3 regions of the Paenibacillus sp. ATY16 genome follow, and region 3 is predicted to be linked to each of the others. Evidence: riboswitches for the same ligand, from Rfam matches in the RefSeq annotation. Region 3 holds a riboswitch; each other region holds the start of a gene.
What was found. Region 3 has a riboswitch for ZMP and ZTP ahead of CFI03_RS08050 (bifunctional 5,10-methylenetetrahydrofolate dehydrogenase/5,10-methenyltetrahydrofolate cyclohydrolase). Riboswitches for the same ligand answer to the same signal wherever they lie in the genome.

Region 1: linked by a shared signal. The riboswitch ahead of CFI03_RS29545 (DJ-1/PfpI family protein) and the one ahead of CFI03_RS08050 (bifunctional 5,10-methylenetetrahydrofolate dehydrogenase/5,10-methenyltetrahydrofolate cyclohydrolase) in region 3 are both predicted to bind ZMP and ZTP.
Region 2: linked by a shared signal. The riboswitch ahead of rpiB (ribose 5-phosphate isomerase B) and the one ahead of CFI03_RS08050 (bifunctional 5,10-methylenetetrahydrofolate dehydrogenase/5,10-methenyltetrahydrofolate cyclohydrolase) in region 3 are both predicted to bind ZMP and ZTP.

The regions. Positions count from the first base shown of each region.
Region 1 is NZ_NMOK02000055.1:45,097-49,372, forward strand. It holds gene CFI03_RS29535 (DUF2812 domain-containing protein) at 1-528, opposite strand, end outside; gene CFI03_RS29540 (PadR family transcriptional regulator) at 534-863, opposite strand; gene CFI03_RS29545 (DJ-1/PfpI family protein) at 1,055-1,654, opposite strand; ZMP/ZTP riboswitch at 1,707-1,786, opposite strand; gene CFI03_RS29550 (glycoside hydrolase family 25 protein) at 1,921-2,634, shown strand; gene CFI03_RS29555 (hypothetical protein) at 2,831-3,082, opposite strand; gene CFI03_RS29560 (glutathione peroxidase) at 3,175-3,738, opposite strand; gene CFI03_RS29565 (NUDIX hydrolase) at 3,862-4,276, opposite strand, start outside.
Region 2 is NZ_NMOK02000004.1:469,924-474,199, reverse strand. It holds gene CFI03_RS05210 (serine hydroxymethyltransferase) at 109-1,356, opposite strand; gene CFI03_RS05205 (TIGR01440 family protein) at 1,380-1,982, opposite strand; gene rpiB (ribose 5-phosphate isomerase B) at 2,098-2,556, opposite strand; ZMP/ZTP riboswitch at 2,657-2,737, opposite strand; gene CFI03_RS05195 (low molecular weight protein arginine phosphatase) at 2,824-3,402, opposite strand; gene CFI03_RS05190 (manganese efflux pump MntP) at 3,444-3,956, opposite strand; gene CFI03_RS05185 (L-threonylcarbamoyladenylate synthase) at 4,072-4,276, opposite strand, start outside.
Region 3 is NZ_NMOK02000014.1:244,831-249,106, reverse strand. It holds gene CFI03_RS08060 (hypothetical protein) at 1-138, opposite strand, end outside; gene CFI03_RS08055 (CapA family protein) at 213-1,286, opposite strand; ZMP/ZTP riboswitch at 1,420-1,504, shown strand; gene CFI03_RS08050 (bifunctional 5,10-methylenetetrahydrofolate dehydrogenase/5,10-methenyltetrahydrofolate cyclohydrolase) at 1,587-2,441, shown strand; gene CFI03_RS08045 (cyclodeaminase/cyclohydrolase family protein) at 2,442-3,080, shown strand; gene CFI03_RS31295 (choice-of-anchor J domain-containing protein) at 3,150-4,276, opposite strand, start outside.

The sequences.
Region 1 (4,276 bases), on a different contig from region 3:
CATCCTCCAGCAGCCATATCCCAATACGCCGAACAAGAGCAGATATAGGACTGTCACCGGCAGGCCTATCGTCCAAAACCTGTCGCCGCTGAGGAAGTTTCGCAGATTAACCATATTGGCAAGCATGATAATCAAATTAACGAGCATCATAATGGCCATTACCCTTTGCATTCTTTTGTACAGTTGAATCAGCGAGTCCCGGTCCGTATAAAGCCGCGGTTCTTCCCCTGGCTGCCACTCCCTGCGAAAATAATGCCAGAGCGAGCCGTAAGAGCTGACATACTCCCAGCCTGCGTCCCGATACAAATCAATATACTCCTGAAACTTGCTGCTTCCAAGCCCTTGCCCCGTCTGATAATCCAGCCTGTACGTATACCGGACCGATTCATCCTTTGCGAAGAAGCTGCTTGCCATACTCGCTTTCTTGAAATGCAATCCGTCACGGGACATCTCGTTAATCCACTTCTCTTCTTTCTCAAAGTCCCAGCTCATCGTCAGCCGATTCCGCTTAATCAGCTTGTCGCTCATACGCCTCACCCTTTCTTCGTAATCAGAGCTTGCCGCCCTACGTTCAGAAGCTCTTCCAGTCTTGCGATCTCCGCTTCGACTACCAGCATGCCGTTCTCCGTAATGGCATACATTTTGCGGCGCGAGTCCGCTCCCTCCGGAACGGGATATTGCTCAATCAGCCCTTTGCCCAGCAAGGTATTAAGCGCCGTATATAAAGTGCCTGCACCAAGCTTTACGCGCCCGCCGCTCCTCTTCTCGGTATCCTGCATAATGCCGTATCCATGCGATGGCTCCGTATAGAGAACGATCAGGATATAATAAAACGCCTCGGTAAGCGGCAGCATCTCTTTCATGTCTTTTCATCCTTCCCACCACTCGAACTATATCGTCTGTCGATATATCTTATGCTTATATATTAAGTCTCGATATATCGACTGTCAATATAGTTTGTGGAAAATTTATCAAAACAAATCTCACAAAAAAAAGAACATGCCGTGAGTCTCGACATGCTCTGATAGGTTTCTTTCATCATTGCCAAAGTGCATCAGGAATGCTCTATTGGCACCCAATCGTATTCCATTAGTTTTGCGGTATGCAAGGCTCTCTCCTCGCCAAGAAGGCGGCTGATGACATAGAGGGACATGTCTATGCCGGCCGAAATGCCGGCAGACATTATTATTTTTCCGTTATCCACATATCTGGCGGTCTCGGATATTTCGGCGGATGCCGGTGCAACCTGCCTCAGCTCATCGGTTGCAAGACGATTCGTCGTCAGCTTCAGCCCTTCCAGCACTCCCGCCTTCGCAAGGAGCAGCGCGCCCGTGCAGACGGATAGCAGAAGCTCCGACTCGTCAGCGCATTTCCCGATCCAATCGGTCAGCACCTTGTTGTGCATTTCCTGACGGGAGCCCCAGCCGCCGGGGATAAGCACGATATCGGGCTTGGGACAGTCGTGAATGGTATAGGCCGAATTGACGCTCAGATTGCCTAAGGCCGTAACGGGACTGTTATTCTCCGCCACGGTGAACACATGGAAATCCTGCCCGCGATTGCTGCCCGTAATAAACACTTCAAACGGTCCCGTAAAGTCCAGCACTTCCACGTTGTCGTAGATCAGAATAGCTACATTTCTCCTCTTCTGCATCCGCTTCATCCTCCCCAATAAAAAAGAGCATCGCCTCTCTTCACGAGAAACGATACTCTGCCCAGGCGTACGGCTCATGACATATGTGCTCCCTCGTGGTTCTCCACGTTTACGCCAGTCACACATACCAGATATTTACTTTTATCATAAACCGGGCATATGCGCGGGGCAAGTTAAATTTCGCGGAAACAAATAAGGACATGCTGACGTCTATGTATGGGAATGTTCAAAGTAAAATTAAAGGCAGGAACAAAGGATAGGTGGCTATGAAGCTAAAAAGATGGCAGAAAAGCACCGCGTGTATACTGCTGCTCTTCGTGATCGCCGGTGTATTGGAATATAAGGGCATCATTTGGCATAACAACCTGTTCGCGTCTAAATACAAGGTTCGGGGAATCGACGTGTCCCACTATCAGGGCGAGATTGATTGGGGCAAGGTTGCCGGCAGCGGCAAATGGCGGTTCGTCTATATCAAGGCAACCGAAGGAAAGGATATGACGGATAAGGACTTCAAATCGAATTGGGAGCAAGCAAGAAGCCAAGGGATGAGGACCGGCGCTTATCATTTTTTCACGACGCAAAGCACCGGCGCCCAGCAGGCGGCGCATTTTATCGAAGAGGTACCCAATGAGTCCGCCAACCTCCCGCCTGTTATCGATATCGAGATTGCTCTTGATAAGGATGTCGCCCGCATACAGCGGGAACTGACCATCCTCTCCAGCGATCTGGAGGAGCATTATAAGCAGAAGCCTATCTTGTATGTCACTTACGATACCTTTAATACTTATATAGCAGGCAGCTTCAAGGATTACGAAATCTGGATCAGGGATATCGTCAAGCATCCGCGTTTACGAGGAGACCGCAGCTGGTTATTCTGGCAATACAACAACCGGGGTCATATCCCCGGCATCGATGCGTACGTCGATATTAATGTTTTTAACGGAGACTACGAGCAATTTAAAGCAAGGTTTGAGCGCTAAAAAATAGAAGCCGAAACTTCTTGGGAAGCATCGGCTGACGGATTACTTTTCGATTTTATAGGTAAACTTCCACTCGGCCGTATTCCCCGAATACCTGCCGCGGTTCTCCGTCACAACGACCTTCAACGCTTTATTGACGGTTTTTGTGATGGAAGATGCTTTTACCGTATCATTGGCTGAATTGCTATCGGGAATTTTATCCTGCTCTTCGGCATATAATGCTGTCCGTCGATTTCAAGCTCAGGGTGATACTTTTGTTTTTCTGTGCTTCCTTGCCGTTCACGTAAGCCTTAGTCAACCACTCGTTACCGACATGATTATTCTCAATCAGCTCCACGCTGACTAGCGTCACTTTGAATTTGGTTGATTTGTCCGAAGCCGAGACCGGTTGCATAAGCAGCGCAAAAACAGCCGTAACCGCCATAGCTACCTTCAAAAGCTTGCTCAATGCGAATGCCTCCCTCAAATTTTTCCAATAGAGAAATTTCTTCCGGGACGCATGTTTATCCTGCCTCTTTACTATTTTCGCAATAATTAGACTTATTGCTCCGAGGATAACGCCTCCTCGATGGCCAATTCCAAATCGGCTGGCTGCGTCGTTGGCTCGAATCGGGCGATAACCTTACCTTCCCGGTTAACGAGGAACTTGGAGAAATTCCACTTTACGCCGTCTCCTTCATACAGGTCCGGATGATTCTGCTGGAGAAAATCCTTCATCCACAGCTCATCGGAATTGTCCGCATCAAAGCCCCGGAAAGGTGCCTGCTCCGTCAAATATTGAAAGAGCGGATGAACGGATTCACCGCGGAGCTCTACCTTTTCGAACAGCGAGAAGGTTACTCCAACATTGCGCCGGCAATGCTCTTCCACCTCCGCATTGCTGCCGGGCTCTTTGCCGTTGAACTGATTGCACGGGAAACCCAATATTTCGAAGCCGTGCATCCAATATTTTTCGTACAAATGCTGCAGGCCTTCGAACTGCTTGGAATAGCCGCATTGGCTTGCTGTATTCACGATTAGAAGAACCCTGCCGTAAAAAGCAGACAGATGAATAGGCTCCCCATTTATCTCATTAACCTGAATGTCATAGATGGACTTGTTCATCATTAATCCCTCTCCCCTTTTTTATATTTAATCCATCATATAACCAAGAAGCCTATTTGAATAATATATAAAAACAATAATCTTCATAGGCAATTTCAATAAAGTATATATTGGAAAAAAGGCTTATAAAAAGCCTTCTCTCTCCATGAACTTCACAGCTTCTTTCAGAATAATCCGGTCGCGCATCAGCATAAAAAGCTTGGCGTGATTATCGCCGCCGCCCGCCACTGCTTTTTCCATAATATCCAGCGCTTGTGCGGCAGACAGCCATTGAACAGACATTCCGAGCTGTTCTTCGGCTTCGGTGAGAGCAGCCTCACCCGCGCCATGCCGCGCTTTTGCCAGATAACAATGCGAATGCTGCAGAAACCCGTTCCGATTCTTATGCTCCTCCACAAAGCCAAGCTTGCAGAGTACATCCGCTAAGCAACCGGTCTCCTCTTTTATTTCCCGCACAAAAGCTTCCTCGGGGGACTCGCCTTCCTCCATTCCTCCGCCGGGCAGCTTGTAGAGATCAAGCTCGGCCATATACATCATC
Region 2 (4,276 bases), on a different contig from region 3:
ATTCCTTCTATATCTGCGTAGCGAAATGACTATATCTAAATAAAAAAGAGGCCGTTCCCAAGCGGTCGATTGGACCTTTGGGAACAGCCTCTTTTGCAAAGATAGCTATTAGTATTTCATGTTCGGGTAAAGCGGGAATTGAGCAGTCAGGTCGCGGACCATGCCGGTTGCTTTCGCCAATACCGCTTCGTCTTTCGGGCTCTTCAGCGTCATTGCGATAATTTCGCCGATTGTTTTCATGGCTTTCTCGTCCATGCCGCGGGAAGTGGCAGCCGGAGTACCTAGACGGATACCGCTTGTTACAAACGGGCTCGTTGGATCGAATGGAATCGCATTTTTATTCGCCGTAATGCCGATCGAGTCAAGAACGTGCTCAGCGTCGCGGCCCGTGATGTTCAGGCTGCGCGTGTCAATCAGCATCAAGTGGTTGTCAGTACCGCCGGAAACGATGTTGATGCCTTCCGCAATCAGCGTCTCGGACAATACTTTTGCGTTGTTGACTACTTTTTGCGCGTATTCTTTGAAGGATGGTTGAAGCGCTTCGCCGAATGCTACCGCTTTTGCTGCGATAATGTGCATCAGAGGACCGCCTTGCGAACCAGGGAATACCGCTTTATCGATTGCCGCTGCCCAAGGCTTGCGGCAAAGAATCATGCCGCCGCGAGGACCGCGGAGCGTTTTGTGAGTTGTTGTTGTAACAAAGTGCGCATGAGGCACTGGGTTCGGATGCAGACCTGCCGCAACAAGACCCGCGATATGAGCCATATCCACCATGAACAATGCGCCTACGTCTTGAGCGATTTGGCCAAGCTTCTCGAAATCGATGGTGCGCGGGTATGCGCTCGCGCCGGCAACGATCAAGCGAGGACGGTGTTTGAAGGCCGCTTTGCGAACTTCTTCATAGTTGATTGTAAACGTATCTTCTTCTACGCCGTAAGCAACGAAGTTGTACAGAAGACCGGATGCGTTAACCGGGCTGCCGTGCGTCAAGTGACCGCCGTGTGCCAGGTTCATGCCAAGAACCGTGTCGCCTGGTTTGAGGACGGCAAGGTATACCGCCATGTTCGCTTGCGCGCCGGAGTGAGGCTGAACGTTCGCATGCTCGGCGCCAAAAATTTCTTTCGCGCGTTCGCGTGCGATGTCTTCCACAATGTCCACATGCTCGCAGCCGCCGTAGAAACGTTTGCCAGGGTAGCCTTCTGCATATTTATTCGTCAGGACCGAACCCATAGCTTCCAGAACCGCTTCGCTTACGATGTTCTCGGATGCGATCAGTTCGATGTTGTCGCGTTGGCGCTGCAGCTCAAGGCCCATTGCCTTTAATACTTCAGGATCTTGGTTACGTAAGTTTTCCATTGTGAAAAGCCTCCTAAATATAATTAGTCGCAAGTTCCTGACGTCTGCTCTGACGCCAGGCCGCTGTCTTCCAAGGTGTATACCGCGCGCGCTCCGCCAATCAGCTTAGGCCGCGAAAAAGCCATCGTAACATGGGCTGCGCCAATCGACCGGATGGACGGTCTGACCGGAACGGCAACCCGGCGCAGGTGCATGCCGATAAAGGTATCGCCGATATCGATGCCCGCATGCGCCTGAACCGTCTCAACCAGACAAGCATTAGGCAGATGCCGGAAAGCGTAAGCGGCCATTGAACCGCCTGCCTTCGGAACGGGTACGGCAGCAACCTCATCCAGCCCGTATTTGTCCGCCGCCTCGCGGGGGAGGACAAGCGCCCGGTTCAAATGCTCGCAGCATTGATATACCGGATAAAAGCCCACGTCCTTCCGGACCGCTTCAATGCCTGCATAGATCTGGGCGGCCGTCTCGACCGTTCCCGAAGTTCCGATTCTTTGGCCAAGCACCTCGCTTGTGCTGGTGCCGACAACCAGCAGCTGGCCGGCTCTCAGTCCCCCTGCTACAACAAGTTCCCTTACAATAGTCTCCACGTCGGCTGCAATAGTAATGGTTTCCTTTTGATTGTTCATTGTACATACCTCCTGTGAATACAAAGAATGATCACACGAATCGCTTAAGGATTAATTACACCGATGGCCAGTTAATTAAGCGGTTAATGATAATTCTTGCTTCGAAAGCATGGACCTAAGGATGAACCGTATACTGCTGCTCGATTTCCTTCACTTTCCGGACACGCCCAACGTGGCGATCGCCGCCAGAGAACGGTGTTTCCAACCAGATGCGGACAATTTCCTGCGCAAGACCAGGGCCGATAATACGCTCGCCCATCGCAAGCACGTTTGTATCGTTATGCTCGCGGGTGGCTTGTGCCGAAAACATATCATGCACCAGCGCGCAGCGGATACCAGGAACTTTGTTCGCCGCGATTGACATGCCGATACCCGTGCCGCAAATCAGAATGCCTCGGTCAGCCTGACCGCCGGCCACTCTGTCTGCCACAGGCAGCGCATAATCGGGATAATCCACCGACTGGCTGCAGTCGCAGCCCAAGTCTTCAATTTCATGACCAAGCGATAAAAGAAACGGAACAATTTCATCTTTCAGACGGTAACCCGCATGATCTGCACCAATTGCAATTTTCAACGCAAAACCCTCCTGCTAGTTGTCGAATCATACGGACTTATTATACCTAAAATCCTCAAAAAGACGAAAAAAGAGCATGACATGCTATCACTAGCATGCTGCTCTTTGCCCAGGCGACCGGCCGTATGTTCCGATGCTCCACCGTGGTTACCCACTTCCGTCGCCAGTTACATCGGAAACCGTCTTTGTTACCTTCATGATAGCTTATTCAACCGTGAAAATCAATCAAATATACGCATAAATCGGGCCTATTTCCGGCATGGAATATCATCCCTTTTGAAGCATTTGAAGGAGGGCCTTCAGGCTCTCTTCGATTTCCTTGGCGCAGCTTTCGTACATGCCAAGCGTTCCGCCGAACGGATCGGCGATATCGAAGCTTGGGATCCGGCGCTCCAGCTCCAGAAGACGGGAACGTTCCGCAGTCGACAGCTGCTGGCCTAGCGCCTGCTTCATATGCATCTCCGTATACAGGCGCTCGAGCTCTTCAATGTCCGCCTGAACGGCCGTATCCTGGTTAACGTATTCCTTGAGCGTATAAGCTTTATCCACGGCTTCAGGGAAATAGTTGAGCAAGCCGCGTTTGTGTCCGGCTGTCATCGTCAGAATGAGATCCGCCCATGCAACGGCTTCTCCGCTTAACGCGCGCGACGAGCCGCGGTGCTCGACCGATTTGCCCCGCAGCGTTGTTGCCGCATGCGACGAGATCGGCAGTCCGTCAATGGTAGATACTCCGGCGGAACGAACCTCCAGCGATATCCCCTTCTGCTCCGCCATCGTCCTCAGCATGGCTTCCGCCATCGGCGAGCGGCAGGTATTGCCGGTACAAACAAACAAGATGCGCGTCATGCTGCATTCCCCTTTCTGGTATGGCTGATTCCATTGATGTATTAAAATATAAATAAAAGACCGAAAATGAGCAAGATCGTCCCTCCGAGCGCCTCCCCGTAGCCGCCCAGATTTTCGCTGACCCGGCGCCCAAGCAGCAGTCCCAGTACGGACATTAACCCGCCGAAAAACCCAAACAATAACACCGTCAGCAAAATATCGGCCTCGAACATGCCGAGTGTTACGCCAACGGAGAAGGAGTCGATACTGACGCTGAACGCAAACAAAAACGTTCCGATCGAGGAACGGTAGTCCATCGTTTGGACCGATTCCCCTTTGAGCGAGCTGTAAATCATGTGCCCGCCAAGCAAAAGCAGCAGCACGCCCGCAGCCATCGTCGCAACATGGCCAAGCAGTCCGCTGACAAAATGTCCGGCATATATGCCGCCAAGAGGCATCAGCACATGGAATAACGCGATAATGCTGCTTAACCGGAGCACATCCCGCAGGCGAATCCCCTTCAGCCCGATTCCGATTCCTAACGAAAAAGCATCCATGCCAAGCGCAACCGCCATAATGAGCAGTGTCGCGAATTGTCCGGCATGCAAAGTTGCATCAGTCACGCTATCGCCCCCATGTCCACATCCATTCTTAACCAAGATATGCGGACAAGGGGACAAACATACTACTCTATACGCGGACGATTTGATGCCCCGCCGCTTTCGCCAGACGATTCATCAGAGCAAGTCCGATCCCTTCCTCGGAGCAGCCTTCCGCCCATATGCGCTGCACGCCTTCCGAGTCGAACCGGCGGAGTGCCGCATACAGGTTATGCGCCGCCTGCTCCGGATGCAGCTCGCTGCCGTAACTGAGGATCAGGTCGGCATCATACGCG
Region 3 (4,276 bases):
CTCGGTTTTTACGGTTGAGACGGCTACATTGGTTCCATCGGCATATTTGGACGCGACATTAATGACAACAACCGTCATAATGAACAAGGCTAAAAAGATCCAAAATCTGAATTTGGATTTAGACTTACCGATTCTCAAAATATATAACCCCCTGGCATTTTTGTCCGTCGGACAATAATTCGCCAGGGGGCTTGCAATCCCTCTTCTTGCCGTTATTTTGCCGATACGGTTCCATCCTCGTTAACCTTCACGTTGAATGAAATCTTGTTCAGCTTCGAGTATGTCGTTTCGTTATAAGCCTGCTCCCGCAGAATCGGTCTTGTATTATCGATTTTTACCGGCGTGATTTTACTGCTCACCTTATCCCCGTCGAACGTTAAAGTAGCAATCATGGAGTCGTACGCTTTATTTGAACGCTGCGTTGGGGTGAACACAAAGTTGCCGAGGGAATAGAAGATCGGTTTGCCCTTGTACGTCTCAATCCCCTGCAAGCAATGGCTGTGGCTGCCGATGACGGCATCTACCCCCGCGTCGATAAAAGCTTTCGCATACGTTCTCGCATAGTCCTCCGGGTAATCCTGGTATTCGTTATTCCAGTGAATATAGATAACCGTTATGTCCGAATATTTAACGGCGTTCTTAACGTAACGCATCATCGCGTCAAAATCGTAACCAGAGGCGATACCCGCCTTGTTATCCCCCGCATACCAGCTTGGACCCGAAAGCACCCGGCTGATGCCAACGATCGCTACCTTCTTCCCATTGACCTTCTTGGTGTAGGCGGTAAACGCCTCGTCGATATTGCTGCCGGCGCCGGTATGTCCAATCCTGTATTCGTCCAGATATTCTATCGTGTCGGTCAGCGCCTCCACGCCGTAGTCCAGCGTATGGTTATTCGCAACGGATACTCCGTCAATTCCGGAGTTTACGATCGCTTGCAGCGTTTTGGGAGCGGAACGGAAGGTGTACGTCTTGATCGCCTTTTGCCCGCGTGTCGAGATCGGAGTCTCCAGATTGGCGAAGCTGATGTCGGAGCCGGATAACAGCCCGCGTACCTTTTCAAACGGGTAATTCAAGCCATATTTATCCATGTTCGCCGCAACCTTCCCGTCCAGCAAAATATCCCCCGCAAAGCTGATCTCGATCGGCTTGTCCTCTGCGGCAGCCGGCTTTGCCGAAACCGCTGCAGAAGCGGCAGAAGAAGCTATTGCCGTCACATTGCCCGCCGCCTCCAGATTAAAGCCCAGAAAAAGAAGCAAAGCCATTACGTATTTAAGCACGGTCATTCGCATCGTACCCTCCATGGAATCTATGTATCTTCCAGCCAAAGACTACTAATGTGTATGCCGGAAGGAAGAAATAGATTACTAGAGGGAAAGACTTTTCTTTCGTTCAAACTTTTGATACAGTAAGAAAAATAACGTTGCATGCGACTGGCGAAAAAAGTGGAATCAACCACGGGGGAGCATGCAGCTTGGACGTTCCGTTCGCCTGGGAAAAGTATCTGAGGACAGACTCGCGTTTTTCGCGAGCCTTCCGCAGGTACTTTTTTTCGTTCATGAACAAAACGGCATGGAGGGATTGGAATGACGAAGCTCTTGAAAGCGAAGGAAGCAGCAGATCAGGTATACGAAGAAATAAGAACGAAGGTCGAAGAATGGAAGCGGATTGGGGTTCAGCCTCATATGGCGACGATTCTGGTCGAAGGAGATCCCGCATCCGCTTATTATGCCGGGGCCAAGCAAAAAATCGCAGAGAAGCTAGGCGTAGCGTTTACTCTCCACGCGTTCCCGGCAGGAGTTGCGGAAAAAGAGCTCCTTCAGCTTGTTAACCGATTGAACAATGATCCATCCGTTCATGGCATTATGCTGGAGCTGCCCCTGCCCCGGCATCTGTCGGCAAGCACCATTGAGAGGGCGATCTCCCCGTTGAAAGACGTGGACGGAGTTACGCCTGATAACAAGCTTGCTACGGTAACGGGTGACACCGGTCTCTATCCGGCTACCCCCCAATCCTGCATTCGTCTTCTGAAGCATTACGGTTTTACGCTTGAAGGCAAGAACGTAACGCTCGTGGGACGCGGCCAGACCGTCGGGCTGCCGCTGTTCCATATGCTTCAGCGCGAGAACGCCACCGTAACGGTCTGTCATTCGCGCACGCCGGATATCGCTTCCCATCTGGGCCATGCCGAAATCGCCTTCGTCGCGGTTGGCCGTCCAAGCGTCGTTACGCAGGAGATGGTTCATCCCAACCTCGTCATTATAGATGCCGGAATCAATGAAACGCCGGAGGGTAAAATGATTGGCGATGTTGCAATCGGCGTTCAATCAAGCGCAGCGGCGGTATCCCCCGTACCTGGCGGGGTCGGAACGTTAACGACGGCTATCCTGTACGAAAATCTGCTGAAGGCTATTGACCTTCAACTCGGGGAGGACAAATAGATGACTGCAACGATTTCGTGGGATGATTCCATCCGTCATTTTCTGGAGCAAGCCGGCAGCGCTAGTCCTACGCCGGGCGGAGGAAGCGTAGCCGCATTGATTGCTGCGCTTGCAGCCTCGATGACTTCGATGGTCGGTAACTTGACTCAAGGTGAAAAGTTCGCCGATGTTCAATCTACTATTGTTGAAGTCATAGAGAAGATGCGTCGCTTAACGACAGAATGCGAAGAGCTGCTCCAGGCGGACATCTCTTCTTTTAATGGATACATGGATGCGCTAAAGCTGCCAAAGAGCTCCGATGAAGAGAAACTTATACGCAAAAACGCGCTTCGCGAAGCTGCGATTCAAGCGATGGATGTTCCTCTGCGTCTCATTGAGGTGTGCCGGGATGGTCTGGTATTTACCCGCCGCATTGCGGAGTCTTCCAACAAAAACGTCATCTCCGATCTGGGGATTGGAGCGATTTTGTTCGAAGCTGCCGCGCAGTCCGCAATGCTGACGATCGAGATCAATCTGGCCTCCTTAAAGGACGCGGAGCTAAAGCAGCTCTACTTGGACAAGGTAGCCTCGCTAATGAACGAGATTCGGGAACTGAAAAGCAGCTCCCTTCAAATAACCCGTAATCGCATCCTCGGATAAAAAAACATGAATATTCTATCGCACGAAAAGAAGACGCGCAGGCGAATCCCTGGCGTCTTCTTCTATTTTTTATTTAGACGACTTGTCTTTTTTCCCGTTAGTCTTTAAGACAACGTCATAATCGTAAGGCACGCTGCTCACGGTGCCTTCAGGCGCGGCGTAAGTCGTCATCATAATAATGCGGTCGTATTTAGAACTGTGGAGCATGTCGGCAAGCTCGACGCGGCTCGACTCTGCCATGTTGATCGGGTCAGGCACCCGGATAACCTTAACCTGGTTGCCATGCTCCTTGTCCTTCTGCTTATCGTAGTTTTTCATAAGGCCAATGAACTCCACCTGATAATTGACGTATTGGCCAATCGTCTGCTCCAGGCTCTTAAAGCCGGAGGTATCCGTCATCGGATCAATGACGGTTCCGTTCAGCCTCAGATTGGATAAATACCAGCCTGCTTCGTTGTAGCCCCAGTCCGTCAGGTAACGGAACCCAAGCAGCACCTTTTTGCCGGCATAAGCGGACAGATCAAAGGTCTCCGTCTTCCAGCCTTCGGAGCTGCCCGTGAAGCCCGGCAGATTCGCTGCCGTCTTCGGATAGCCTCCTTCGACCAGATCGCTCCGCGTATCCTCGTTGGACAGCGAGGTCCAGGTCTTTCCTCCGTCTTCCGATATTTGCACCACGCCGAAATCCCATTGCTCCTCGATATTATAGCTGGTATCGAAGCTGAGCTCCGGTGTTGCCTGACCGGTCAGATCGAGTTCCCTGATGAGGAAATTGTCCGCCTGGTCGCCTTGATTGCTCCATAGGACCGTCCCTCTTTCGGGATCCTCTACGGGTATCCAGTTGGTGCGCAGGAAGTCGAGTCCCTGGAAATAGAGATGATCAATTTTGGAGTCGGGCTTAAGCACCTTAAAGTCCGTTCCCCATGCAGGCGTAACATTGTCCGACTTAACCGAAGAAGCAAAGTCGGGAGCTAGATCAATGGAATTAAACTTGTAGGTGGAGGAATCCCCCTTATAACCGCTGTCGAGCACAACGGCCGTCATGTAGTCGGCATATAAGTCGGCGAATGACTTATTGATTCCCGCTTCGGTCAGCGCAGCTTCCACACCGCTAATACCGGTATTAGGGTTATGGAACAAGGTTCGTATAAACGACTCACCGTAATGATCATAGAGATACAGCTGGAACAGATACGCGT